Regions from separate parts of the Sutcliffiella sp. FSL R7-0096 genome, predicted to be linked through region 1. Evidence: a T-box and tRNA genes for the amino acid it is inferred to sense, from the RefSeq annotation. Region 1 holds a T-box; the other regions hold tRNA genes.
What was found. The T-box of region 1 lies ahead of proS (proline--tRNA ligase). A T-box ahead of a tRNA ligase gene usually reads a tRNA of that ligase, here a tRNA-Pro.

Region 1 (9,295 bases):
CGTTGCCTCCATCAAAGAACGGCAAGGATGTTTGTCCCCTTTTGAAGCCTGCCTCCGCATGTCCTGAAGCTCCTTGCCCAAGTAAGGAAGAGAATAAAACTTAAGCTGACTGTCCTCGAGCTCTTCTATAAAAGAAAGGAATTCATGAAAATCTTCACAGTGATGATAATGACAAAGTTGCAGCAAGGCTTTCCACGTGTTGTGCTTTTCCACATAATCCAGATTATCCTGTAATTCAGGTGACAAGTTCCCCCTGAGATTGCTCCAATAATGCTTAGTTTTTTCCAAGGAATCGTGTAATGGCGTATTCGTCACTACCGCAATTCCCAGCGCACACTCCAAGAGGATGGAATGCCTGAACGATACCTGGTAGGACTCTCTTTTTCTGTTTGTAATGCTTAGGAGTTTCATATTTGATCAGCACCTCGTTTTATATTTATAGAATACATAATTCTATAAATATAGAATAAATCCTTTATTAATTTCATAGGCAAACGCAAAAAAGACATACCTGCAACTAACAGATATGCCTCTCTTCTTATTCAGATCAGGTCTTCAAGCAAGTACATCAGCTTATGGGGACCACTTTCTTTATTGGACGGAATCACGACAATCGTTTCTGAGTCCGGGTAGTAGCCTGACGCAAAGCTTACACCTGGATCATAGCCCATGACATGGTATTTTACTATGTTGTCAGACTCTTTCTCGATCCAGGTTCCATAACCATAGTAATCTCTTTCGTTATCCGTTTGAATCCAAGGTGTCAGCAATTTGGCGAGCATTTCTTTACTTACTAACTTCCCGTTCATTAGGGCTTGCCAAAGTTTCGCCATATCCCCTGCTGTAACATAGGCTCCACCGTCTGCTCCACCTTTTATAGGGATGGAGTAGCTGTTGGTCCTCCAGGAACCGTCTTCCTCTTCCATGTAACCAATTGCCGTTCTGCCAGGTAACTTATCCAGAGAGAAATAACCGGAATCAGACATTTGTGCAGGGGTAAAAATATGTTCCTCTACATAATCAGAAAAAGGAACGCCCGCTACCTTTTCAATGACCAACCCTAATAATATATAACCGGCATTATTATAGTGGAATTTTTCTCCCGGGTTGAATTTCATCTGTTGTTTCTGAAAGAGCGGGAGGAAATCTTCTAGTTGTCTCATGCGATACATTGGATTCTCCACCCAAAGCTCTTCGAAATCATCCATTTCATCCTCGTCAAAATAGTCCGGTATGCCAGATGAGTGGGTTAACAGATGGTGGACCGTGGCCTCCCCATCGAAATGAGGGAAAGAATGATCCAACAAGTTGCTTATTTTTGATTGAAACGTTAGGGATCCCCTCTCCACCAACTGGCATATGCCAATCGCCGTGAAAAGCTTACAGCCTGAGGCAATTCCGTATCTCGTGTTGGTAGTGTTGGAAATGGATTCTGCCCGATTGGAGAAGCCATGAGCACTGGAATGGATTATTCCAGTGCGGTTCTCCACGTGTATCACACCTGAAAAGTCTATTTCGCTTACCTTGTTAGCTAATTTAGTTTCTAATTCTACGTTTTTCACTTTCACTTGGATTAAACCCCTTTATATCCTTTTGACTCGGGGGACGGGTGACATTATATATGCGGTTATGGACTCAATATATATATTATCACACTATTTAGGCAATTGCAGAGGGAACCGTCCCAGTAAGGCGTTAGGGATTTATCATTTACTGTCGGAACTAGGGCAAATACAGTCCGACCTCTTGCATATACTGTCCGTTCCCACCTAAATACAATCCAAATACTATACAATACATGCCAAACGACACTGTTCGACAAACGCCACGATTATAATGCTTGCCCAGATGTTTATTTGCTTGTCGCCTTTAAAATAAACCGGTCCTGCCTGATATCCAAATACCCTTCCCGATTAATTTTCAGATGAAGATTGTACAAGGGATCCAGGTAATCTTCTACCATGAAATCCACTACCTGCCACGGAATGGCCTTTAAATAATAGATTAGTGCACCGATATCGTAAAAACGTTGCATAGGATATTCCTTTTTACTAAGTAGAATCTGGAATCCATGCTCTTCCAATTGCTTATATGCAAATTCAAGATTCCAATGAGCATACTCTTCATTAATCGGTGCTCCCAGAAATCTGTTGATGTCCTGACAGTCGCTCCGCCCCACCTGCTGAGAGAGAAATGTCCCTCCCTCTTGCAGAACTCTTCTAACCTCGCTCGGATCGTACTCTTCATGTTTGTTGATAATTAGGTCAAAGTGTTTGTCTGGAAAAGAAAGCCGGTTGTACGGCTCCACTTCGACCACCTGTACACCGAGTGGTTCCAGTCTTCCTTTTGCAATAGGATAGTTCGGTTTGTAGCCTTCGGTTGCACAGACAGTTTGTGGGAATGGTTGCAACTTGGAAAGCAGTTCCCCGCCGCCTGTCCCCATGTCCAGCATGGATGTGGCATCTGCCATCAGTTTTTTTGCGATGCTGCCGTATGACCAGGAAAGCATTCCTGATGCAAGACGGCCAGTTTCTGTTATATGGGAGAAATCCCATCCGGAAAAATCGGTTTCTGCCTCTTTTAAATAGTGTTCGAATAGTTGATCAGTTTTCATTTAGTTATCCTCCATTTTCTTTCATTCAGTTGCTGGTGCCTAGTAGCTTGGAGGTCCGCGATTGCGTTTTTATATGTTGTGTTCAAGTAGATTCATTGGGCTTTCTCCTATTTTTCTTTTCTTCTAATATACCAAATATTTGAACTTTATGAGACAAATGCATTCCTGGACAGATTTTTCTCCAAACCTGTTACAATGAAGCCATACATAATAGGGAGGGATTATAGGTGAAGATACTTGTTGTCGGTGCAGGTGCGGTTGGTGGATATTTTGGCGGACGTTTAGTGGAAAAGGGCGAGGATGTAACGTTCCTTGTACGGGAAAAAAGGAAGAAGCAACTTGAAGAGAGCGGACTTGTCATTAAAAGCGCTCATGGGGATGCCACACTAAAACCAAAGCTACTGGTCAGTGGAGAAAAGGCAGATCCGTACGATGTCATTTTATTATCAATGAAAGCCTACCATTTAAGTTCTGCGATGGAGGACTTCAGAAGTTATGCCGGACCGGACACGATAATTGTCCCTTTGCTTAACGGGATAGCACATATGGAAAAATTAAGTGCGGCCTTCAATGAGTCAAATGTGATTGGTGGACTATGCTTTGTGGAATCTACCTTGGACGACCAAGGGGCCATCATTCAGACAAGTGCCATTCATGATCTCGTTTTCGGGGAACTGGATGGCGGAAAGTCGGAACGGGTAGAGAAGCTCTCTAGATTTTTCAGTGGCACAAAGGCCAACTTTGTCTTATCCGAGAATATCCATCAAGCCATGTGGCAAAAGTACCTTTTCATCGCTACCTTGGCTGGGGTCACGACATTGTTCCGTTCGCCAATAGGGCCAATACGGGAGGATGAGTTCGGTGCGGATACCATCAAACAGACTTTAGAGGAAGCTGCCGGTATTATGAAAAGTGTAGATGCACCACTTGCTGAGAATATTGTGGATGGAAACTGGGATAAACTTCATTCCATCGAAGCAGGCATGAAGTCTTCGATGCAGCGTGACATGGAAAAAGGATTGTCGGTAGAGGCTGATCATTTTTATGGTTATCTGCTTGGGGTTGCGAAAGAGCAAGGGATATCCGCTCCTACTCTGGAGAAGATTTATGCCAACTTGCGGATTTATGAGGGGCAAAGACGTTAGTGGTTATGCTTTTGAAAGCTTAGGGTCGTGTGGCTCTAAGCTTTTTAGTTTTTTGTCTGCCAGAATAAAAAGTTTAATCCCGCCTCCAAAAATCAACTCCGGAAATCTTCATCTCCACCCCCAAGTAATTTCCCCAAGAAAAAACTGCCAACACGTTAGCGTCAGCAGTTCTCCATCTCTTTTATTGCGGCTTTCATTCTTAATAGTGCTTCCGTCAGCACCTCACGTGGGCAGGCAATATTTATGCGCTCGAAGCCTTGACCGCCTGCACCAAATTTCATTCCTTCATCAAGTCGGACTCCCGCTTTTTCTAAAAAGAAGGCGTGCAATTCTTCTGCAGCAATTCCGAGCTCCCGGCAATCCAGCCAGATCAAATGAGTTGCCTCGGGTTTCACTACTTTTATGGCTGGAATATGCTCCTTCAAGTATGTGTAAACATACTCTAGGTTTTCATTTAAATACTCCTTCACTTCTTGAAGCCAAGGCACCCCTTTATAGTAGGCTGCGATGGTTCCTTCTACCGCGAACGCATTGGGACGCATCAGCCCGAAACCGTTTAGGAGCGTTTCGTATTTCTCTTTTATTTCTTTGTTCGGAATGATAAAAATAGAGCTTTGCATTCCCGCAATGTTAAACGTCTTGCTTGGTGCTGCGCAGGTGATGGAAAAATCCAGATGGTCAGGATGCACCTTTGCGAATGGAATATGCTTGTGCCCCGGATAGGTGAGGTCGCCATGCATTTCGTCTGAGATCACCATCACTCCATGTCTTTCACAAATCTCCCCAATCTTTCGTAACTCTTCACGAGTCCAGACTCTGCCGACCGGATTGTGCGGGCTGCAGAGGATGAACACCTTCGTATTTGGCTGAGCTGCTTTTTCTTCAAAATCTTCGAAGTCCATTTTATAGCCGTCCTCGGAATAGAGGAGGGAATTATGCAAGATGTTACACCCTTGTGTTTGGATGGTAGAAAAGAACGGATAATAAACAGGATCCTGCACAATCACCGAATCACCCGGTTGCGTTAATGCCTTCAATAAAAGGTTCATCCCCGGAATGATTCCCGGACTGAACGAGATCCATTCGTGCTTCAGCTCCCAATCGTATTGCGTCTTCCACCAGTGTTCTACCGCGTCGTAGTACCTGGCGCAAAATGTACTGTATCCATAGATTCCGTGAGTGGCTTTTTGGCTGATGGCACTGACAATCTCTTCGGAAACCTGGAAATCCATATCTGCGATGCAAAGCGGGATAATATCTTGATCTTCGATGAACCATTTGACCGAATGCGTCTTTCTGCGGTCGATGAATTTTTCCAGTTGCATGGCTTTCTCCCCTTAATCGATCTAGTATGCCTTAGCCCAATATACCATATGTTTTGCTTCATTTCCGCAACATACACAATTTTCGGCTACCTGTTCTTGTTCAAAAGGCATACAACGTGATGTGGCGCTAGTTTCCTCTTTTATTTTGTCCTCGCACGCTTGCTCGCCACACCACATGGCTTTGATGAAGCCGCCTTTTCCTTCGATTTGTTCTTGGAAAGCTTGGAAAGTTGTCGCCACACTTGTTTTCGCTTCGCGGTGGGATCTTGCTTTTTCTAAAAGGTTTTTCTGGATGTCTTCGAGGATTTCTTGGATCTTGGCTGCCAGTCCTTCCATAGGTGTGATTATTTTCTCGCCGGTGTCACGGCGGACAAGGACTACTTGTTGTTGTTCGATATCGCGTGGCCCCGCTTCCAGTCTTAGTGGAATTCCCTTCATTTCGTACTCGTTGAATTTCCATCCTGGCTTTTTGTCACTGGCATCTATTCCTACGCGAATAGTTTTGGCCAGCTTTTCTTTTAAATCATAGGTAAAATCAAGGACCCCTTCTTTGTGCTGAGCGATTGGGACAATCATGACCTGCGTTGGTGCAATCCTTGGAGGAACGACAAGACCGCGGTCATCGCCATGCACCATGATCATCGCTCCTATGATACGGGTTGTGAAGCCCCAGGAAGTTTGCTGGACGTATTCTTGCTTTCCTTCACGGTTCAGAAATTGAATGCCGAATGCTTTGGCAAAACCATCTCCCAGATGATGAGATGTTGCTGATTGTAAAGCTTTGCCATCGTGCATCAGACTCTCAATGGTGTAGGTGTATTTGGCTCCAGCGAATTTTTCCTTTTCCGTTTTTTGCCCTTTGATGACAGGGATAGCCAGGATATCCTCACAGATTTCCGCATAGACGTTGAGCATTTTCACCGTTTCCTCGTGTGCCTGTTCGTCTGTCTCATGGCACGTATGCCCTTCTTGCCAAAGGAATTCTAGGGTTCTCAGGAATGGCCTTGTTGTCTTTTCCCAACGAACCACATTTGCCCATTGGTTGTAGAGCTTTGGCAGGTCGCGGTAGGAATGGATGATGTTTTTGTAGTGTTCGCCAAACAGCACTTCTGATGTAGGACGGACAACTAAGCGTTCCTGTAGCTTTTCATCGCCACCATGGGTAACCCAGGCCACTTCTGGCGCGAACCCTTCGATGTGATCTTTTTCTTTTTGAAGCAGGCTCTCCGGGATGAAAAGTGGCATATAGACATTCTCGTGGCCGGTTTCTTTAATTCGTTTGTCGAGTGAGTCTTTGATGTTTTCCCAAAGTGCATAGCCGTATGGGCGGATGATCATGCTGCCGCGGACGCTGGAGTAATCGACAAGTTCGGCTTTGGTGACAACATCCGTGTACCATTGGGCGAAGTCTTCGTCCATATTAGTGATTTTTTCTACGAAATTTTTATTGGACATGTTGGTTTGCTCCTTTTTTTCAAAGTATTAAGGATATTTCTATTTGTTAGTAAAAATATCGGCTTAATCTATGTGAAATTTTTATTAATCTCCTGTCTTTTTAATCTGAATTCAACGCTTGGATTATAATCGCCGGGGTATGCTAGTAAACGAGAGAGCCTCCTTTGAAAGTTCGTGCCAAAATACCCCGAGTTGATGCCAAACCCATTTTACAGATAAATAAAAAAAGCCCCGCTATAAATAAGGGACCATTTCCGGCGGTACCACCCTTATTCAAAGCAAGGCTTCACTCTCTTTCATGGTAACGGTTTTGAACCGCTGCACCGTTTCGGATGCAGAACTCTGAGGCAGGTTCAAATGGTCATCTATGGCTGCCTCCCACCACTCGGCACCCTCTCTTGGATAGACGAAATCATTTTACTGGTCCTCTTCGACGTTTGATATTGAGAAGATTATATAGGTTTGTTGGAAATTTTGTCAATCTATTATTTTTAATAAAGTATGGTCAATCGATTTAATTTCTATAACATTCCCTAGAGGATAAACCCCACAACCTGTTCTGTACCATAGGTAGGTAGAGATTGGGACTTGACCATGAAAATAGCGAACAAAATCAAGAAAAGTACCGGCGCAACTGTATGGACTGGCCATGTATGTTTGTTCTTGCAACTTCGATTGAATATCCACCGATCCACTATCGCATAAAGTAATGCCGCACCTGTAGTATATAGGGTAAGCGTCCATTGTTGAGACCAGACGACAGGCACTCCACCAAAAACCCCATGCATCAGGATAAAAGCGATAGCATTTCCTTTCATCCACCTATTTACTACATACTCGATACCGAGGGAAATTAGATTGCCATATACGAGAATGATTCCTCCAACCACGAAAAGGAGTATGTAAGCCCAGCCCAAGAACGAATCAAGGTAGACCGGTTGCCCTTGACCGAAGGAGCCTGCAGAAATGAAGAGGGAGATGATAATGGTAGAAACATAGAATGCGGTAAATTTACGGTAGAACATATTGTCCAAACTAGCACCCTCCTTCATAGATAAAGGTTATGATAGCTTTATTATACTATTCCAGATACTGTTTGGGTGTATTTTCCTCTATTTCCTTAATCAATGAAAAACGCCCGTACAATCCGACAAGTACGAGCGCTTTTTCATGTATTTATTAAGATATAAACCTTTCCTTCAACCGCAATAATTCCCCCAGTTTCTCTTCCCTGGCCTTTTCGTCTAAACGATACCTATCCTCCAATATCTCCCACAGCAGTTCTCCCTTTTCTTCTAATGACAAAGGTAACCGCTTTACCACCTCCCGATATTCCGCCAGAAACTCTGTATAAGAAATCCAAGAAAAATCGAACTGTTCCTCTAGCTTCCTTTTTAGTTTGCGGGTCAACTTGGGGCTGGAACCATTGGAGGTCACGGCGATCTGTAAATTCCCGCGCCTGACGGTTGCAGGGAATGTGACATTCCCTTCCCCTGACTCGTCTACAACGCATACGAGCTGTGACGGGTGCAACCCACCCACAAGCGCCGAGTTCACATTCCTGTTATTCGTAGCGAGTATGGCAAGAAAGGCATCCCTAAAATCATCCACCTTCGCTCCACGCTCCACCAATCGGTAGCCTCTCATCGCCGACAGTTCCTTCACTTCCTCGGAAAATTCCGGTGCGATAAACGTGATATCCGCCTGCTCCGCATCCAGCACCTTCGCTTTACGGGCCGCAATCCTCCCACCGCCTGCGATGACAACCTTTTTCCCTTTCAAATCAATGATCAACGGTTGCAACTCTAACATCCTCCTTTCCAGAAGCCCGCTCCACGACAATATCCTGAATCGCCCCGTGCCGACTTAACGGCTCGATTAATACAATATCCTGTCCAGCACGATTCCTCTTCCGGACCTCCCTTTCCACCTCACTTAATAGCAATCCGGCAAAGAGCAGGTAAGGCACAACCAGCACCCGGCCATCAGCTTCGAAACTAATCGACTCTATGCCCTCGGCAAATAATGGCGTGGTTGCCGCCAGATAGCAGACACTCACTCGTGAAACACCGAGTCTCTCTTCAAGCCCCGCTTTTATTTCTGCAAAAGCCCCATGAATAGCGGGATCACTACTGCCCCTACCCACCACCAACACGGAATCCACCGGATCCACCTTTCCGATAGAGGTCTTCACCAATTCACTTATGGCATCCACAATCCGCTCCTGCACGCCAAAAGCAGGGGCGACCTCCACACTGACATCCGGATATTTCACACGCAGTGTTTCGAGCGCTTCCGGGATATCCTCTTTTATATGCCCAGCCGTCAAAAGAAAGATGGGAACAACGGTGATCTCTGTCGCTCCTTTTGCCACACAGCGTCCGAAACCTTCTGGAATGTATGGCTCGGTCAGCTCCAGGAAGCTGATTTCCTGGATTGGTGCATCCACCCGGGCAATGACCCGCCCTAAAAATTCTTTCGCTTCCTCCGCTCCCTTTTTTGAACGCGTTCCATGTCCCACATATAAAATAGCCCTAGTCACAAAACCCGCTCCCTTCTATCCATGCACCACAGGTAAGTGTGGCACGACCTCCTCTTCGAACCAGTGCAGCTTCTCATGGAGTTTCACCACTTCCCCAATTACGATCATGCTTGGATTGGAGATGTTGGCATCCTTCACCTTTCGCTCGATATTGGCAAGCGTGCCAACAACCGTCCGCTGTTCATTTAGCGTACCCCAGTGGACAAGGGCGATA
Region 2 (9,295 bases), 150 kb from region 1:
GCTATTTCGGAGAGAACCAGCTATCTCCAGGTTCGATTGGCATTTCACCCCTACCCACACCTCATCCGCTCACTTTTCAACGTGAGTCGGTTCGGGCCTCCATTCAGTGTTACCTGAACTTCACCCTGGACATGGGTAGATCACCTGGTTTCGGGTCTACGACCACGTACTCATTCGCCCTATTCAGACTCGCTTTCGCTACGGCTCCGTCTCTTCGACTTAACCTTGCACGGGATCGTAACTCGCCGGTTCATTCTACAAAAGGCACGCTATCACCCATTAACGGGCTCTAACTACTTGTAGGCACACGGTTTCAGGATCTATTTCACTCCCCTTCCGGGGTGCTTTTCACCTTTCCCTCACGGTACTGGTTCACTATCGGTCACTAGGGAGTATTTAGCCTTGGGAGATGGTCCTCCCTGCTTCCGACGGGATTTCTCGTGTCCCGCCGTACTCAGGATCCACTCAGGAGGGAACGAAGTTTCAACTACAGGGTTTTTACCTTCTATGACGGACCTTTCCAGATCGCTTCATTTACCCCGTTCCTTTGTAACTCCATGTTGAGTGTCCTACAACCCCAAGAGGCAAGCCTCTTGGTTTGGGCTAATTCCGTTTCGCTCGCCGCTACTCAGGAAATCGCGTTTGCTTTCTCTTCCTCCGGGTACTAAGATGTTTCAGTTCCCCGGGTCTGCCTTCATTACCCTATGTATTCAGGTAAAGATACTGCTCCATTACGAGCAGTGGGTTTCCCCATTCGGAAATCTCCGGATCAAAGCTTACTTACAGCTCCCCGAAGCATATCGGTGTTAGTCCCGTCCTTCATCGGCTCCTAGTGCCAAGGCATCCACCGTGCGCCCTTAATAACTTAACCGTCGACCAAAATTGGTCATGTGTCGATATCAGCGATGATATCTATAAAGAAAATTACTAAGATGAACGATATTTTGTGAATATCTTGATATTAGTTACATTATCTAGTTTTCAAGGAACAACTATGACAATTCGTAAGAATTGCCTATTTAGAGAGAATGCTCTCTCAAAACTAAACAAAACAACAAGCGTACATTCCTTAGAAAGGAGGTGATCCAGCCGCACCTTCCGATACGGCTACCTTGTTACGACTTCACCCCAATCATCTGTCCCACCTTAGGCGGCTGGCTCCAAAAGGTTACCCCACCGACTTCGGGTGTTACAAACTCTCGTGGTGTGACGGGCGGTGTGTACAAGGCCCGGGAACGTATTCACCGCGGCATGCTGATCCGCGATTACTAGCGATTCCGGCTTCATGCAGGCGAGTTGCAGCCTGCAATCCGAACTGAGAACGGTTTTATGGGATTGGCTCGACCTCGCGGTTTTGCTGCCCTTTGTACCGTCCATTGTAGCACGTGTGTAGCCCAGGTCATAAGGGGCATGATGATTTGACGTCATCCCCACCTTCCTCCGGTTTGTCACCGGCAGTCACCTTAGAGTGCCCAACTGAATGCTGGCAACTAAGATCAAGGGTTGCGCTCGTTGCGGGACTTAACCCAACATCTCACGACACGAGCTGACGACAACCATGCACCACCTGTCACTCTGTCCCCCGAAGGGGAACGTCCTATCTCTAGGAGTGTCAGAGGATGTCAAGACCTGGTAAGGTTCTTCGCGTTGCTTCGAATTAAACCACATGCTCCACCGCTTGTGCGGGCCCCCGTCAATTCCTTTGAGTTTCAGTCTTGCGACCGTACTCCCCAGGCGGAGTGCTTAATGCGTTAGCTGCAGCACTAAAGGGCGGAAACCCTCTAACACTTAGCACTCATCGTTTACGGCGTGGACTACCAGGGTATCTAATCCTGTTTGCTCCCCACGCTTTCGCGCCTCAGTGTCAGTTACAGACCAGAAAGTCGCCTTCGCCACTGGTGTTCCTCCAAATCTCTACGCATTTCACCGCTACACTTGGAATTCCACTTTCCTCTTCTGCACTCAAGTCCCCCAGTTTCCAATGACCCTCCACGGTTGAGCCGTGGGCTTTCACATCAGACTTAAAGGACCACCTGCGCGCGCTTTACGCCCAATAATTCCGGACAACGCTTGCCACCTACGTATTACCGCGGCTGCTGGCACGTAGTTAGCCGTGGCTTTCTGGTTAGGTACCGTCAAGGTGCGAGCAGTTACTCTCGCACTTGTTCTTCCCTAACAACAGAGCTTTACGACCCGAAGGCCTTCATCGCTCACGCGGCGTTGCTCCATCAGACTTTCGTCCATTGTGGAAGATTCCCTACTGCTGCCTCCCGTAGGAGTCTGGGCCGTGTCTCAGTCCCAGTGTGGCCGATCACCCTCTCAGGTCGGCTACGCATCGTCGCCTTGGTGAGCCGTTACCTCACCAACTAGCTAATGCGCCGCGGGCCCATCTGTAAGTGATAGCCGAAACCATCTTTCAATAAAGAACCAGGAGGTTCCTTATATTATCCGGTATTAGCTCCGGTTTCCCGAAGTTATCCCAGTCTTACAGGCAGGTTGCCCACGTGTTACTCACCCGTCCGCCGCTGACCTTTCAAAAGCAAGCTTTTAAAAGGTCCGCTCGACTTGCATGTATTAGGCACGCCGCCAGCGTTCGTCCTGAGCCAGGATCAAACTCTCCAATAAAGAGTCTGAGCTTTTGCTCAAAATTTGCTAGCTTGTGTTACTTAAATCATTTTGTTAATCCCGTAGAATTAACGTTATGACGCTGTTGTTTTGTTTAGTTTTCAAAGATCATTCAATATTATGGAGCGGGTGATGGGAATCGAACCCACGACATCAGCTTGGAAGGCTGAGGTTTTACCATTAAACTACACCCGCATTATCTAGAAATCGGGAAGACAGGATTTGAACCTGCGACCCCTTGGTCCCAAACCAAGTGCTCTACCAAGCTGAGCTACTCCCCGTTCACTTTATAAATAATGGCGCGCCCGAGAGGACTCGAACCCCTAACCTTTTGATCCGTAGTCAAACGCTCTATCCAATTGAGCTACGGGCGCTTCGTAATAATGTTTATTTTCAATGTCGCTCTCAGAGGCGACTTAACTATAATATCAATTTCAGCGTTTCATGTCAACACTTTTTTGAAATTATTTTTTGGTGCGGCCGAGAAGAGTCGAACTTCCACGGGGTTGCCCCCACTAGGCCCTCAACCTAGCGCGTCTGCCATTCCGCCACGACCGCGAAAATGAATGGCTAGAAAATGTATGGTGCGGGTGAAGGGACTCGAACCCCCACGTCAAAGACACTAGATCCTAAGTCTAGCGCGTCTGCCAATTCCGCCACACCCGCATACATTTTATAAAGTTGGCTGGGCTAGCTGGATTCGAACCAACGCATGTCGCAGTCAAAGTGCGATGCCTTACCGCTTGGCTATAGCCCACTGATTATACTTCGTGAATCTATCTTCTTGGAGTAGCTACATGAGCTTACACCGCAGATATTATTTTGACTATTTCAGAAGGAAATAGGCGGAATAATATCGACACCAAAGTCCACGATGTTCTTAAATAGATAGAGGATAATGTCCCTCTGGTGGAGGATGACGGGATCGAACCGCCGACCCCCTGCTTGTAAGGCAGGTGCTCTCCCAGCTGAGCTAATCCTCCAGATTGGAAGTGGGCAGCAAAGCAATCTTGCTTTGCAACCCACTTAGTAGTGACCCGTACGGGATTCGAACCCGTGTTACCGCCGTGAAAGGGCGGTGTCTTAACCGCTTGACCAACGGGCCTTAAGAATGGCGGAGAAGGAGGGATTTGAACCCTCGCGCCGCTTACACGACCTACACCCTTAGCAGGGGCGCCTCTTCAGCCACTTGAGTACTTCTCCATTTATGGCTCCACCAGTAGGATTCGAACCTACGACCCTTCGGTTAACAGCCGAATGCTCTACCGCTGAGCTATGGTGGAATAATGCAAAAGGTTTCACTACGCATCTTATAACTTGCAGACGCCGAACGTCCCGATTTCGGGAAGCATTACAGTGAAGTTGCTCAATCGGTACGCTGTAGAATCTCAAGGGAGATTATTCGAGCGTGCTCTACCGCTGAGCTATGGTGGAATATTACTACGGTAATGAAATTGTTATGTCGATTTTCGTTCTTATTCGTCGCAACCGACTGTTTTAATTTTAATAAGATTGTACGAAAAAGTCAAGTTTTTTTGCAACAAAATGATATATCATCATAATTGTCATTTCGTCACTTTTTTAAAACAGCGACTAGAATAAAGTATCATATTTCATGGTCGTATGTCAACACGCTTTTCGATTTCTCTTAGCTTCCCTCTACATTTTCCACATCTATACTTGATTGTATTCACCCTTCTTACTCTTTTATATAATTGGTGACAGTCCTTGCATTCATATATACGGAAAGTTTTCGGCTTGGACTGCGGTGCCTCAATCGGTGTACAGAACCTTGGGGCTCCGACTTTTTTCAGCAGGGTGCGGAAATCCCGGTCTCGATGCTTATATCCTTTCCCTTGGATATGCAAGTGGTAATGACAGAGTTCATGTTTGATAATCCCTACAAGCTCGTCCATCCCTAACGCATCGTAGTATTTTTTGTTGATTTCGATGTTGCTTGTGGAGGTCAGGTATCTCCCTCCCGTTGTTTTCAAGCGGTGGTTGAATGATGCTGTATGTAGAAAAGGTCTATTAAAATAGGTCATAGATATTTCTTCTATTAGCTTCTGAAGATCCTTGTCTTCCATCTGTCCTCCCCCTTCCTTTGAACCCTCCCCATTATACTGCATACTATAGAATAAATTAAGTCATTTGTAGCCTTCGAGTTAAATGTAGAAGGAGGTACAGGAAGATGCCGTCTTGGTTTAGAAAGCAGATGCAACGCGCTTACCTGGAAAAGGATCGTTACCAAATCAAAATGTTGAATCAGTGTTGGTTTTTTTATTATAAGAAGAATGGCTAAAGCTAAACCCCGAGTTGCATGGAACATTGCGCTCGGGGTTCATTGTGTGCTGTATTTATACTTCCTGTTTTTGTGGTTGCAACATAGTCAAGGAGACACGTCCTTTGTTGACTTCCACACCGTCCACCCAAACGGTTACGATGTCCCCCACCGAGACAACATCGAGTGGGTGTTTTACAAACCGGTTGCTTAGCTTGGAGATATGGACCAGACCATCCTGCTTTACTCCGATATCAACGAATGCTCCGAAGTCGACTACATTACGGACCGTTCCTTCTAGCTCCATTCCTTTTTGCAGGTCTTCCATTTTCAAAACATCCTGTTTAAGAAGCGGAGTTGGCATATCATCGCGAGGATCACGCTCGGGTCTGATCAAGGAATCAATGATATCCTGAAGCGTGATAGGTCCGATATTTAAATCTTCCGCAAGCTTGGAAACATCTACGCCTTTAAGTGCTTCTTGGAGCTTGGCCGTTCCAATTTCTTTTTCGGAAGCCCCTAGCTGCTTTAAGAGTTTCTTTACGTCCGGATAGGTTTCGGGATGGATACCTGTTCTATCAAGCGGTTGTTTCCCGTCGATGATTCGAAGGAATCCGATACACTGTTCATAGGTTTTGGCACCAAGTCTAGGGATACCCTTCAGGTCTGCCCTACTGGCGAATTTGCCATCCTCTTCACGCTTTTTGACGATATTGTTGGTGACGGTCTTTGATAAGCCAGCAACATATTGAAGCAAAGAGGAAGATGCAGTGTTTACATTCACTCCTACTTGGTTTACCACTGTTTCGACTACGAAATTAAGGGATTCCGCCAGGCGCTTTTGAGCGACGTCATGCTGATATTGACCCACCCCTACTGATTTCGGATCTATTTTCACTAGTTCCGCCAACGGGTCTTGTAGTCGTCTGGCAATGGAAACGGCACTTCTCTCTTCTACTTGCAGATCCGGAAATTCCTCTCTTGCAAGATCAGAAGCGGAATAGACACTCGCTCCCGCTTCATTAACGATCAAGTAGGAGATGCTATTCCCGCTTTCTTTCATTACTTCTGCGATTAGCTGTTCTGTTTCACGGGATGCCGTACCATTACCTATTGCGATCACTTCGATTTTATAGGTAGCCAGCACATCGAGTAGCTTCCTGATAGCCTCTTCTCGCTTGTTTGCGCCAGTGTGCGGATAAATGACACTGATATGGAGCACTTTTCCAATCTCGTCCACTACCGCGAGCTTACATCCCGTTCGATATGCAGGGTCTACCCCCAATACAACTCGCCCTTTTAAAGGTGGTTGGAGCAAAAGGTTTCTCAGATTTTCGGAAAAGATATGGATAGCCTGTTCCTCGGCCTTTTCCGTTAACTCTTTTCTAATTTCACGCTCAATGGCCGGTTCAATCAATCGTTTGTAGCCGTCTTCAATCGCTTCCTTTACAAGAGGGGTTGCAATGGACGACTCCCTCTTTATCACTTGGCGATTTAAGTAATCAATCACCCTGTCTGTTGGAGCAGAGATGGAAAGTCGTAAAACATCCTCTTTTTCCCCACGGTTTACAGCCAGGATCCGGTGAGGAAGAATCCGAGATATGGCTTCTTCATACTCATAGTACATGGCGTAAACTTCTTTTTCGTCTTTTTCCGCTTTCTTTACTGTCGAAACGACCTTTCCTTGCTTAAAAGTAACGTCACGAATGTATTGGCGATAAGAAGGCTCATCTGAAAATGTTTCGGCAAGGATATCCTTCGCACCCTCTAGCACCTCTTCAACGGAGGTCACTTCTTTTTCCTCGGATAGAAAGCCCTGTGCTTTCTCCTCCAATGATGGAGATGACGGGAAGGTGAGCAACCATTGAGCATATGGCTCGAGCCCCTTTTCTTTTGCAACAGTCGCTTTTGTCCGGCGCTTTTGTTTGTATGGACGGTAAAGGTCTTCAACCTGTTGCAGTTTTGTCGACTTAAGAAGATTTGCCTTAAGTTCAGGCGTCAGTTTTCCTTGTTCTTCAATAAGGCGGATAACTTCTTCTTTTCTATTTTCAAGGTTTTGTATGTATTGCCATTTTTCCATGATCGCCCTGATTTGGACTTCATCTAACGAACCAGTCTGTTCTTTTCTGTATCTGGCGATAAAAGGGACTGTATTGCCCTCTTCTAAAAGTCCTATCACTTTTTTGGCCTGCGATTTTGATACCTCTACATCTTTGACTAGCAAATTTACCAATTGCTCACTTTTTTCGTTCCATTCCAATTTTGTAGCCTCCCAACATAGTATCCCATCTTCCATTTTAACAAATTAATGAACAAAGAAAAAAGACTAACACTAATTTGTTAGTCTTGGACTGTTGAAACCCAAAAGTATTTGCATTCAACTGTTGATCTTCGTTCCAGGTGCTTCGCTTTTCGCGGGCTGTCCGGAAGCCTCCTCGGGCATTCGCCCTGAGGGGGGGTATTCCGTGTCCCTTCCTCCCGCGGAAGTCTTCGGACCTTCCACTACGATCAACATGGTTTCTACATTCATACGCACTCCTAATGAATTTCACCAGAGATGATGGTGACGTCATCCATTCCGTTGCCGGTAAACATTGCTGCGATTTCAAGCAATGTCGTCGCAGATGGTATATCCTTAATATATTTTTTTACGGACGGGATATTCAATCCATCCGAATAGATGAAGAATTTCATTTTGGAACTGTAAGGAAAGCGATGGGTTTTAAGGTTCTGAGGTTTTCCAGAAAGATAGCCTTTGACCGGAAGAGGATAGATTAGCTTTTCTGTCGGAGGATATAGGTAGAATCGAATATTTCCAACACAGCTGTAAACAACCTCCCGCTGGGCATAGTTGACCTTCAACACGGATACTGCTGCTCCACGCTTATTTCTCATCGCTTCGTTACAAGCTTTCATAATGACCGAAACGTCTTCAGTTTCATGATCTTTGGCAGCGGAAATGACCGCTTGTGATGCATCATGCGCATATTCCCCACTACCTAGACCATCCGCTACTACACACAGAAAATAGTCATCTGTTGTATTCACGTAGTAGCTGTCTCCACAGAAATACATTCCATTTTTGGCATTCTGGTAGGCATTGACGTTAGCTCTTTCATGTTTGAATTGTTCTATCATGAAAAAATCTCCGTATTTGCGTTATCTGCCATGAAGGCTTGCTTCAGCTTGGTTAGTGCCTTGCGTTGAAGCCTGGAAACGTGCATTTGAGAAATACCCAGTTTTTCCCCTGTCTCTTTTTGACTCATATTTTTAAAGAATGTGCATTCGATAATCTGCTTTTCCCGCTCCGATAGCACATGGAAGATTTTCTGTAAGAGAAGTCGCTGATCCACTTGATCAAAGCCGGCATCCTGATTCCCTACAATATCTAGGATGGTCACCGTGCTTCCGTCAGAGTCTGCTTCAATAGCATTATCGACAGATAGAGCTTGGTAGTTCTGGCTCATCTCCATCGCTTCCAATACTTCTTCTTCCGTAACCTCGAGGTAGTCCGCAATTTCCACTACTTTCGGTGAACGTTGAAGTTCATTTGTCAGCTCTTCCACTGCTGATTTAATTTTCGGTCCTATTTCCTTGATTCTGCGAGGGACATGCACACTCCATGTCTTATCGCGCAGGAAACGTTTGATTTCACCGATGATCGTCGGTACGGCAAATGCTTCGAAACTTCGACCAAAGCTTGCATCAAAACGTTTCATGGCCCCAAGCAATCCAATCATCCCAACCTGGGATAGGTCTTCATGAAAGGCTTTTCCCCTTGAGTATTTACGAGCGATGGATTCAACAAGTGCAGTATAATGCTCGACTAATTGCAACTGCGATACTTCACAACCGTCTTGTTGGTACCGCTCTAATAGCATATTAACATCCAGCTTACTGGATTGAGATTGACTCTGCATCCCTTTCCACCTGCTCTCCTTGTACATACTTTGTCATGAAGACGGTAACGCCCTGATTGCTGTGCACCTTCACATCATCCATCAGCGTTTGGATTAAGAATAATCCTAACCCTCCTTCTGGCAAAGTTTCTACTGGTTGCGACTCGGTGTATGGACCTAATTCTTCTCTCACTTTATCAAAGTCGAAGCTTTGACCATTGTCAGCTACCACCAACTCGAGTCGGTCTTTATAAATTCCGAATCCGATTCGAATATTTCCTTTTTCGTCCTGCTTATAAGCATGCTCCACAGCGTTTGTACAAGCTTCGCTCAAAGCAATCTTGATATCTTCGATTTCATCGTAGGAAAAACCCATACGATTCGCAATTCCAGATAAGGTAAGTCGGATGACTCCTACGTACTCAGCCTTAGCTGGAAACGACATTTCTATATAATCGTAAGCCCGGTTCATTGTTCCCCCACCTTTAAG
Region 3 (9,295 bases), 1.5 Mb from region 1:
AACCGTCCCGACATCCTTCCAATAACCTTTAAAAGGATAGGCAACCAACCTCTTGTTCTCTTCTAATAACAAGGGAATGACATCCTTCCCGAAGTCATGGCTGGATTCTGGGTTCCTGTCATCCATTTCCAGATACTCTTTCAAAATAGACCATTTGAAAATATAGATTCCCATGGATGCCAGGTTGCTTTTAGGGTGGGCAGGTTTTTCGTCAAATTCAACCACTTCCAGCTTCTCGTTCGTATTCATGATGCCAAATCTGCTCGCTTCCTCCCATGGTACCTCCACCACGGAGATGGAGACATCCGCATCCTTTTGAATATGGTAATCTAACATTTCCTCGTAATTCATTTTATAAATGTGGTCACCAGAGAGAATTAACACGTATTCCGGGTCATACTGGGTAAGGTAATTTATATTCTGGTAGATGGCACTCGCAGTCCCTGTGTACCATTTGACACCCGAAGATTCGGTATAAGGAGGTAGTACCGTCACTCCCCCATTTTTACGGTCAAGGTCCCATGTACTCCCAATGCCGATATAGGAATTGAGTACCAGCGGCTGGTATTGAGTCAAAACCCCGACAGTAGTAATCCCTGAGTTTGTGCAATTGCTCAATGCAAAATCTATGATTCTATATTTTCCACCAAAAGGGACGGCCGGCTTAGCTAAAGTTTTCGTCAAGGAACTGAGTCTGCTCCCTTTTCCTCCTGCTAGTAACATTGCTACACATTTATTCTTCGACATCCGCTACCTCTCCCCTCTAATTTTCTTTGGTCTCCACATACTTACACCAAACGGAGCAACATTGACCATCATATGATATTGCTTACCGTGATATGCTCCCTCTTGTGCACTAATTTCCTGATCATTCACAAAGCCACTCCCACCAAACCTTTGCTCATCAGAATTGAATACTTCTTCATATTCCGCTAAAAGGGGGACTCCTACTTTAAAGCCTTCATATGAGGCACCAGTGAAATTACATAGTATAACTAACATATCCCCAGGTTTTTTGCCTCTTCTGATAAAAGAGAAGATGCTTTGATCCCGGTTGTCAGCATCAATCCATTCAAACCCTTCCGCCTCATGATCCCATTCATACAAAGCCTTTTGATTATGGTAAAAAGACAATGCCTCTTTGAAATAATGATGAAGCTGTTGATGAGATTCATACTGATCTATCAAGAACCAATCCAATTGCTCCAGGTCCTTCCACTCATCGAACTGTCCAAACTCTCCACCCATGTAAAGGAGCTTCTTACCGGGATGTGCCAGGAAAAATCCATACAGCAACCTTAACTGTGCAAATTTTTCATGGTACTCACCTGGCATTTTGTTAAGCAATGATTTTTTTCCATGAACGACTTCATCGTGTGAAAACGGTAAAATGAAATTTTCGGAGAATGCATACACGATTGAAAATGTCACTTTATCGTGCAGAGGCTTCCTTTGCTCTGGTGATGCCTCCATATAGCTTAGAATGTCATTCATCCATCCCATATTCCATTTATAGTTGAATCCCAATCCCCCGCTAGAAGTTGGAGTAGTGACAAGAGGCCAATCCGTAGAATCTTCCGCAATCATCAGCACACTGTAATCCTTCTCAAAGACCGCCTCATTTAACTTTTTCAAAAACTGCTGGGCAAACGGATTCGCATGCTCCTCTTGTGAATTCGGCCAGTACAACATATTTGCCACAGCATCCACCCGGAAACCATCTACATGATAATACTCCATCCAAAACAGGGCATTGGAAATGAGGAAACTTCGAACTTCAGGCTTACCAAGATCGAAATTAGCAGTCCCCCACACCTCATTCTCCCGATCATGATAGTTCTCATATTCAAAGACAGGTGCTCCGTCAAACATATACAAGCCATGGCCATCCTTACAGAAGTGACCAGGAACCCAGTCCAGTATTACACCGATATCTTCTTGGTGACATGCATCGATGAAAGCCATCAGGTCAACCGGACTTCCGTACCGGCTCGTTGCAGCATAGTACCCTGTACCTTGATATCCCCATGAACGATCATACGGATGCTCTACTAGCGGAAGTAATTCAATATGAGTGAAACCATGCTCCTTTACATAAGGAATAAGCTCGGCAATCAACTCTCTATAGGAAAAGAGCTCATCCCCCACTTTTTTCTTCCAGGAACCAAGATGCAGCTCATATATGAACATTGGCTTCTCATAAACCAGCTTCCGCTTTTTCTTTCTGCGCCAATTCTGATCTTTCCATTTATAACCTTCCATATCATAGACAATGGAAGCTGTATTAGGGCGCACCTCTGCATGAAAAGCATAAGGATCTGCCTTATGTAATATCTCTCCTGATTGTGTAACAATTTCATATTTATATAAATGTCCGTTCAGATCGTCTTCTATATGGATGCTCCATACACCCTCATTATTCAATCTTTCCAGTGGATGCTTCTGCCCGTTCCACTCGTTAAAAGAACCTATGACTCGAACCGCTTTCGCATTAGGTGCCCAGACAGTAAACCTGGTCCCCAACACCTTCTTGCGATGGCGTACGATATGTGCTCCAAAAAGTTCATAACTTTTATGTAACGTCCCCTCGTGAAAAAGGTGCAGTTGAAAATCCGTCGTACTTGTAGCAATCAATTTTTTCACCCTTCCGTCATTCCATATAAAAAGAATATTGTTATACACTACTATTCTCTTTTTTATAATATTCTCCTTTATACGACAAGTCAGAATCGTATGACATAAAACAACATATTAAATACCGGTAGGGGATTTTGTCGAATTTTATTTTTTTCAGGAAATCGTTTTCATTGTTGTTTTAAAAGAACTCTTGATTTATCAACGTTTTTGTAAGGGGATACAAAAGGAGATGATTCGACCAAATACTAGGAGGACTTTTGTGGTATTATGTCGAAAAGTATTTAATAGAATTAAAGTGAAAATAACAAAATGTATACGCATACACTTTGTTTCTATTCTAATATATTAAATATATTATTGAAAAATGTGTTTGAGATGAAAATGAAAAGGGTATAGATTATGTTGTCAATCTATTTTTATAGGAGTGTTGAGGAGAAAAAAAGGTAGTAATGAAAAAAGACAAATAAAAAAAGCCATGATATTTTATAAATACCACAACTTTTGATGACCCGTACGGGATTCGAACCCGTGTTACCGCCGTGAAAGGGCGGTGTCTTAACCGCTTGACCAACGGGCCAGATATTCTGGCGGAGAAGGAGGGATTTGAACCCTCGCGCCGCTTACACGACCTACACCCTTAGCAGGGGCGCCTCTTCAGCCACTTGAGTACTTCCCCAGAGATGGCTCCACCAGTAGGATTCGAACCTACGACCCTTCGGTTAACAGCCGAATGCTCTACCGCTGAGCTATGGTGGAACGTCATTTTTTTTATAAAATGGTGGGCCTAAGTGGACTCGAACCACCGACCTCACGCTTATCAGGCGTGCGCTCTAACCAGCTGAGCTATAGGCCCACAAAAATGGAGCGGGTGATGGGAATCGAACCCACGACATCAGCTTGGAAGGCTGAGGTTTTACCATTAAACTACACCCGCTAAAAAGGGCGACTGATGGGAATCGAACCCACGAATGCCTGAACCACAATCAGGTGCGTTAACCACTTCGCCACAACCGCCATAATACTATTTAATTTAAGAATGGTGCCGGCGATAGGAGTCGAACCCACGACCTACTGATTACAAGTCAGTTGCTCTACCAACTGAGCTACACCGGCATTTAATGATGTTTTCTTCACTTTGTGAAAAAACAAAGTGGCTCGGGACGGAATCGAACCGCCGACACATGGATTTTCAGTCCATTGCTCTACCAACTGAGCTACCGAGCCAAACTATAATATTTTGAAAAAATGGCGGTCCCGACCGGGATCGAACCGGCGATCTCCTGCGTGACAGGCAGGCATGTTAACCGCTACACCACGGGACCATTTGGTTGCGGGGACAGGATTTGAACCTGCGACCTTCGGGTTATGAGCCCGACGAGCTACCGGACTGCTCCACCCCGCGATAATATTAATTAAGTTTAAAATTCTATGCTTATATATACCGACTGTCCCGTTCTCTGAAAGTGTGTGCAGAGTAGTCTGTCGACCGGTACAACTCGAAGCTTTTGCAAGAAGCCTATGCTCGTTGCTCCACCCCGCGATAATAATATAGAATCTATACTCACCATATTCTAAAGTTAATATGGCGGAGGAAGAGGGATTCGAACCCCCGCGGGCTTTGACACCCCTGTCGGTTTTCAAGACCGATCCCTTCAGCCGGACTTGGGTATTCCTCCGCGTATAGAAAGAACTGGTGGACCTTGTAGGACTCGAACCTACGACCGGACGGTTATGAGCCGTCTGCTCTAACCAGCTGAGCTAAAGGTCCTTTTTGGTAGCGGCGGAGGGGATCGAACCCCCGACCTCACGGGTATGAACCGTACGCTCTAGCCAGCTGAGCTACACCGCCAAAAAGTAAAAGTATTTCATTAGATTTACAGGCACCAATGTTACTGGTCTGTGTCCCTTCCTCTGCAAGCAAATTCAAGGATGCTAATCCGTCGGCACAACTCGGAGCAAATTCTTGAAGTAATGCTCGTCGCTACACCGCCAAAAAGTAAAAGTATTAAAGTGGAGCCTAGCGGGATCGAACCGCTGACCTCCTGCGTGCAAAGCAGGCGCTCTCCCAGCTGAGCTAAGGCCCCATATCAAGGGTAAATATTAATGGTCGGGAAGACAGGATTTGAACCTGCGACCCCTTGGTCCCAAACCAAGTGCTCTACCAAGCTGAGCTACTCCCCGATAATGGCGCGCCCGAGAGGACTCGAACCCCTAACCTTTTGATCCGTAGTCAAACGCTCTATCCAATTGAGCTACGGGCGCTTATAAATGAAAGTAATTTTGCTATTATAAAAAACTCTGGTGCCGAGGACCGGAATCGAACCGGTACGGTAGTCACCTACCGCAGGATTTTAAGTCCTGTGCGTCTGCCAGTTCCGCCACCCCGGCAAATCTGTTGGAGCGGAAGACGGGATTCGAACCCGCGACCCCCACCTTGGCAAGGTGGTGTTCTACCACTGAACTACTTCCGCTAATATAAAATTACAATGCGGGTGAAGGGACTCGAACCCCCACGTCAAAGACACTAGATCCTAAGTCTAGCGCGTCTGCCAATTCCGCCACACCCGCAAGATAAATGGTGTGCCATGAAGGACTCGAACCTTCGACCCTCTGATTAAAAGTCAGATGCTCTACCGACTGAGCTAATGGCACATAATGGTGCCGGCGATAGGAGTCGAACCCACGACCTACTGATTACAAGTCAGTTGCTCTACCAACTGAGCTACACCGGCATTATTGTTGATTTTTTCAATATGTGAAGAATTTATGGTGGAGGATGACGGGATCGAACCGCCGACCCCCTGCTTGTAAGGCAGGTGCTCTCCCAGCTGAGCTAATCCTCCATATTATCCGCCTGGCAACGTCCTACTCTCACAGGGGGAGATCCCCCAACTACCATCGGCGCTGAAGAGCTTAACTTCCGTGTTCGGTATGGGAACGGGTGTGACCTCTTCGCCATCATTACCAGACAAATAATATTATACAAAATTGAGAAAGAAAATCAAGAAGTTTTTCATCTTTTTTATTCCTTCAAAACTAGATAGTGTGTTCGTATCAAGATATTCATATCGTTCACTTATTTCATCATTGTTGGGTTAAGTCCTCGATCGATTAGTATTCGTCAGCTCCACATGTCGCCATGCTTCCACCTCGAACCTATCTACCTGATCATCTTTCAGGGATCTTACTTACCGAAGTAAAAGGAAATCTCATCTTGAGGGGGGCTTCATGCTTAGATGCTTTCAGCACTTATCCCGTCCGCACGTAGCTACCCAGCTATGCCTTTGGCAAGACAACTGGTACACCAGCGGTGCGTCCATCCCGGTCCTCTCGTACTAAGGACAGCTCCTCTCAAATTTCCTGCGCCCACGACGGATAGGGACCGAACTGTCTCACGACGTTCTGAACCCAGCTCGCGTACCGCTTTAATGGGCGAACAGCCCAACCCTTGGGACCGACTACAGCCCCAGGATGCGATGAGCCGACATCGAGGTGCCAAACCTCCCCGTCGATGTGGACTCTTGGGGGAGATAAGCCTGTTATCCCCGGGGTAGCTTTTATCCGTTGAGCGATGGCCCTTCCATGCGGAACCACCGGATCACTAAGCCCGACTTTCGTCCCTGCTCGACTTGTAGGTCTCGCAGTCAAGCTCCCTTGTGCCTTTACACTCTGCGAATGATTTCCAACCATTCTGAGGGAACCTTTGGGCGCCTCCGTTACTCTTTAGGAGGCGACCGCCCCAGTCAAACTGCCCACCTGACACTGTCTCCCAGCCCGATAAGGGCTGCGGGTTAGAATTTCAATACAGCCAGGGTAGTATCCCACCGACGCCTCCACCGAAGCTAGCGCTCCGGCTTCTCAGGCTCCTACCTATCCTGTACAAGCTGTACCAAAATTCAATATCAGGCTACAGTAAAGCTCCACGGGGTCTTTCCGTCCTGTCGCGGGTAACCTGCATCTTCACAGGTACTATAATTTCACCGAGTCTCTGGTTGAGACAGTGCCCAGATCGTTACGCCTTTCGTGCGGGTCGGAACTTACCCGACAAGGAATTTCGCTACCTTAGGACCGTTATAGTTACGGCCGCCGTTTACTGGGGCTTCGGTTCAAAGCTTCGCTTGCGCTAACCTCTCCCCTTAACCTTCCAGCACCGGGCAGGCGTCAGCCCCTATACTTCGCCTTACGGCTTCGCAGAGACCTGTGTTTTTGCTAAACAGTCGCCTGGGCCTATTCACTGCGGCTCTCTCGGGCTTTAACACCCTAACAGAGCACCCCTTCTCCCGAAGTTACGGGGTCATTTTGCCGAGTTCCTTAACCAGAGTTCTCTCGCTCACCTTAGGATTCTCTCCTCGCCTACCTGTGTCGGTTTGCGGTACGGGCACCATACTCCTCGCTAGAGGCTTTTCTTGGCAGTGTGAAATCAGGAACTTCGGTACTATATTTCCCTCGCTATCACAGCTCAGCCTTAATGAGAAGCGGATTTGCCTACTTCTCAGCCTTACTGCTTAGACGCGCATATCCAACAGCGCGCTTACCCTATCCTTCTGCGTCCCCCCATTGCTCAAACGGAGTGGAGGTGGTACAGGAATATCAACCTGTTATCCATCGCCTACGCCTTTCGGCCTCGGCTTAGGTCCCGACTAACCCTGAGCGGACGAGCCTTCCTCAGGAAACCTTAGGCATTCGGTGGAAGGGATTCTCACCCTTCTTTCGCTACTCATACCGGCATTCTCACTTCTAAGCGCTCCACCAGTCCTTACGGTCTAGCTTCAACGCCCTTAGAACGCTCTCCTACCACTGTTCGTAAGAACAGTCCGCAGCTTCGGTGATACGTTTAGCCCCGGTACATTTTCGGCGCAGAGTCACTCGACCAGTGAGCTATTACGCACTCTTTAAATGGTGGCTGCTTCTAAGCCAACATCCTGGTTGTCTAAGCAACTCCACATCCTTTTCCACTTAACGTATACTTGGGGACCTTAGCTGGCGGTCTGGGCTGTTTCCCTCTTGACTACGGATCTTATCACTCGCAGTCTGACTCCCATGGATAAGTCTTTGGCATTCGGAGTTTGACTGAATTCGGTAATCCGATGAGGACCCCTAGTCCAATCAGTGCTCTACCTCCAAGACTCTAACACATGAGGCTAGCCCTAAAGCTATTTCGGAGAGAACCAGCTATCTCCAGGTTCGATTGGCATTTCACCCCTACCCACACCTCATCCGCTCACTTTTCAACGTGAGTCGGTTCGGGCCTCCATTCAGTGTTACCTGAACTTCACCCTGGACATGGGTAGATCACCTGGTTTCGGGTCTACGACCACGTACTCATTCGCCCTATTCAGACTCGCTTTCGCTACGGCTCCGTCTCTTCGACTTAACCTTGCACGGGATCGTAACTCGCCGGTTCATTCTACAAAAGGCACGCTATCACCCATTAACGGGCTCTAACTACTTGTAGGCACACGGTTTCAGGATCTATTTCACTCCCCTTCCGGGGTGCTTTTCACCTTTCCCTCACGGTACTGGTTCACTATCGGTCACTAGGGAGTATTTAGCCTTGGGAGATGGTCCTCCCTGCTTCCGACGGGATTTCTCGTGTCCCGCCGTACTCAGGATCCACTCAGGAGGGAACGAAGTTTCAACTACAGGGTTTTTACCTTCTATGACGGACCTTTCCAGATCGCTTCATTTACCCCGTTCCTTTGTAACTCCATGTTGAGTGTCCTACAACCCCAAGAGGCAAGCCTCTTGGTTTGGGCTAATTCCGTTTCGCTCGCCGCTACTCAGGAAATCGCGTTTGCTTTCTCTTCCTCCGGGTACTAAGATGTTTCAGTTCCCCGGGTCTGCCTTCATTACCCTATGTATTCAGGTAAAGATACTGCTCCATTACGAGCAGTGGGTTTCCCCATTCGGAAATCTCCGGATCAAAGCTTACTTACAGCTCCCCGAAGCATATCGGTGTTAGTCCCGTCCTTCATCGGCTCCTAGTGCCAAGGCATCCACCGTGCGCCCTTAATAACTTAACCGTCGACCAAAATTGGTCATGTGTCGATATCAGCGATGATATCTATAAAGAAAATTACTAAGATGAACGATATTTTGTGAATATCTTGATATTAGTTACATTATCTAGTTTTCAAGGAACAACTATGACAATTCGTAAGAATTGCCTATTTAGAGAGAATGCTCTCTCAAAACTAAACAAAACAACAAGCGTACATTCCTTAGAAAGGAGGTGATCCAGCCGCACCTTCCGATACGGCTACCTTGTTACGACTTCACCCCAATCATCTGTCCCACCTTAGGCGGCTGGCTCCAAAAGGTTACCCCACCGACTTCGGGTGTTACAAACTCTCGTGGTGTGACGGGCGGTGTGTACAAGGCCCGGGAACGTATTCACCGCGGCATGCTGATCCGCGATTACTAGCGATTCCGGCTTCATGCAGGCGAGTTGCAGCCTGCAATCCGAACTGAGAACGGTTTTATGGGATTGGCTCGACCTCGCGGTTTTGCTGCCCTTTGTACCGTCCATTGTAGCACGTGTGTAGCCCAGGTCATAAGGGGCATGATGATTTGACGTCATCCCCACCTTCCTCCGGTTTGTCACCGGCAGTCACCTTAGAGTGCCCAACTGAATGCTGGCAACTAAGATCAAGGGTTG

Region 2: it has a tRNA-Pro gene. The T-box ahead of proS (proline--tRNA ligase) is inferred to sense a tRNA for this amino acid. The anticodon was not compared.
Region 3: it has a tRNA-Pro gene. The T-box ahead of proS (proline--tRNA ligase) is inferred to sense a tRNA for this amino acid. The anticodon was not compared.

What each region holds. Positions count from the first base shown of each region.
Region 1 covers NZ_CP152003.1:554,031-563,325, reverse strand. The annotation lists gene MKY77_RS03030 (metalloregulator ArsR/SmtB family transcription factor) at 1-411, opposite strand, end outside; gene MKY77_RS03025 (serine hydrolase) at 543-1,568, opposite strand; gene MKY77_RS03020 (methyltransferase domain-containing protein) at 1,853-2,614, opposite strand; gene MKY77_RS03015 (ketopantoate reductase family protein) at 2,842-3,759, shown strand; gene MKY77_RS03010 (MalY/PatB family protein) at 3,921-5,084, opposite strand; gene proS (proline--tRNA ligase) at 5,106-6,539, opposite strand; T-box leader at 6,780-6,982, opposite strand; gene MKY77_RS03000 (hypothetical protein) at 7,073-7,573, opposite strand; gene MKY77_RS02995 (NAD(P)-dependent oxidoreductase) at 7,719-8,351, opposite strand; gene MKY77_RS02990 (sirohydrochlorin chelatase) at 8,323-9,060, opposite strand; gene cobA (uroporphyrinogen-III C-methyltransferase) at 9,097-9,295, opposite strand, start outside.
Region 2 covers NZ_CP152003.1:399,770-409,064, reverse strand. The annotation lists rRNA gene MKY77_RS02285 (23S ribosomal RNA) at 1-871, opposite strand, end outside; rRNA gene MKY77_RS02280 (16S ribosomal RNA) at 1,074-2,625, opposite strand; tRNA gene MKY77_RS02275 (tRNA-Gly) at 2,747-2,820, opposite strand; tRNA gene MKY77_RS02270 (tRNA-Pro) at 2,833-2,906, opposite strand; tRNA gene MKY77_RS02265 (tRNA-Arg) at 2,923-2,999, opposite strand; tRNA gene MKY77_RS02260 (tRNA-Leu) at 3,098-3,183, opposite strand; tRNA gene MKY77_RS02255 (tRNA-Leu) at 3,208-3,291, opposite strand; tRNA gene MKY77_RS02250 (tRNA-Gln) at 3,308-3,382, opposite strand; tRNA gene MKY77_RS02245 (tRNA-Val) at 3,533-3,608, opposite strand; tRNA gene MKY77_RS02240 (tRNA-Glu) at 3,659-3,730, opposite strand; tRNA gene MKY77_RS02235 (tRNA-Ser) at 3,738-3,828, opposite strand; tRNA gene MKY77_RS02230 (tRNA-Asn) at 3,834-3,908, opposite strand; gene MKY77_RS02225 (SprT family protein) at 4,239-4,712, opposite strand; gene cmpA (cortex morphogenetic protein CmpA) at 4,817-4,927, shown strand; gene MKY77_RS02215 (Tex family protein) at 4,983-7,202, opposite strand; gene MKY77_RS02210 (PP2C family serine/threonine-protein phosphatase) at 7,445-8,044, opposite strand; gene sigB (RNA polymerase sigma factor SigB) at 8,041-8,826, opposite strand; gene rsbW (anti-sigma B factor RsbW) at 8,801-9,277, opposite strand.
Region 3 covers NZ_CP152003.1:3,932,806-3,942,100, forward strand. The annotation lists gene MKY77_RS20145 (glucose-1-phosphate adenylyltransferase) at 1-747, opposite strand, end outside; gene glgB (1,4-alpha-glucan branching enzyme) at 751-2,634, opposite strand; tRNA gene MKY77_RS20155 (tRNA-Glu) at 3,143-3,214, opposite strand; tRNA gene MKY77_RS20160 (tRNA-Ser) at 3,223-3,313, opposite strand; tRNA gene MKY77_RS20165 (tRNA-Asn) at 3,319-3,393, opposite strand; tRNA gene MKY77_RS20170 (tRNA-Ile) at 3,414-3,490, opposite strand; tRNA gene MKY77_RS20175 (tRNA-Gly) at 3,498-3,571, opposite strand; tRNA gene MKY77_RS20180 (tRNA-His) at 3,579-3,651, opposite strand; tRNA gene MKY77_RS20185 (tRNA-Thr) at 3,675-3,750, opposite strand; tRNA gene MKY77_RS20190 (tRNA-Phe) at 3,789-3,861, opposite strand; tRNA gene MKY77_RS20195 (tRNA-Asp) at 3,884-3,959, opposite strand; tRNA gene MKY77_RS20200 (tRNA-Met) at 3,963-4,039, opposite strand; tRNA gene MKY77_RS20205 (tRNA-Ser) at 4,221-4,313, opposite strand; tRNA gene MKY77_RS20210 (tRNA-Ile) at 4,329-4,405, opposite strand; tRNA gene MKY77_RS20215 (tRNA-Met) at 4,410-4,486, opposite strand; tRNA gene MKY77_RS20220 (tRNA-Ala) at 4,649-4,721, opposite strand; tRNA gene MKY77_RS20225 (tRNA-Pro) at 4,742-4,818, opposite strand; tRNA gene MKY77_RS20230 (tRNA-Arg) at 4,823-4,899, opposite strand; tRNA gene MKY77_RS20235 (tRNA-Leu) at 4,937-5,025, opposite strand; tRNA gene MKY77_RS20240 (tRNA-Gly) at 5,034-5,108, opposite strand; tRNA gene MKY77_RS20245 (tRNA-Leu) at 5,125-5,205, opposite strand; tRNA gene MKY77_RS20250 (tRNA-Lys) at 5,214-5,289, opposite strand; tRNA gene MKY77_RS20255 (tRNA-Thr) at 5,294-5,369, opposite strand; tRNA gene MKY77_RS20260 (tRNA-Val) at 5,405-5,480, opposite strand; rRNA gene rrf (5S ribosomal RNA) at 5,490-5,606, opposite strand; rRNA gene MKY77_RS20270 (23S ribosomal RNA) at 5,729-8,660, opposite strand; rRNA gene MKY77_RS20275 (16S ribosomal RNA) at 8,863-9,295, opposite strand, start outside.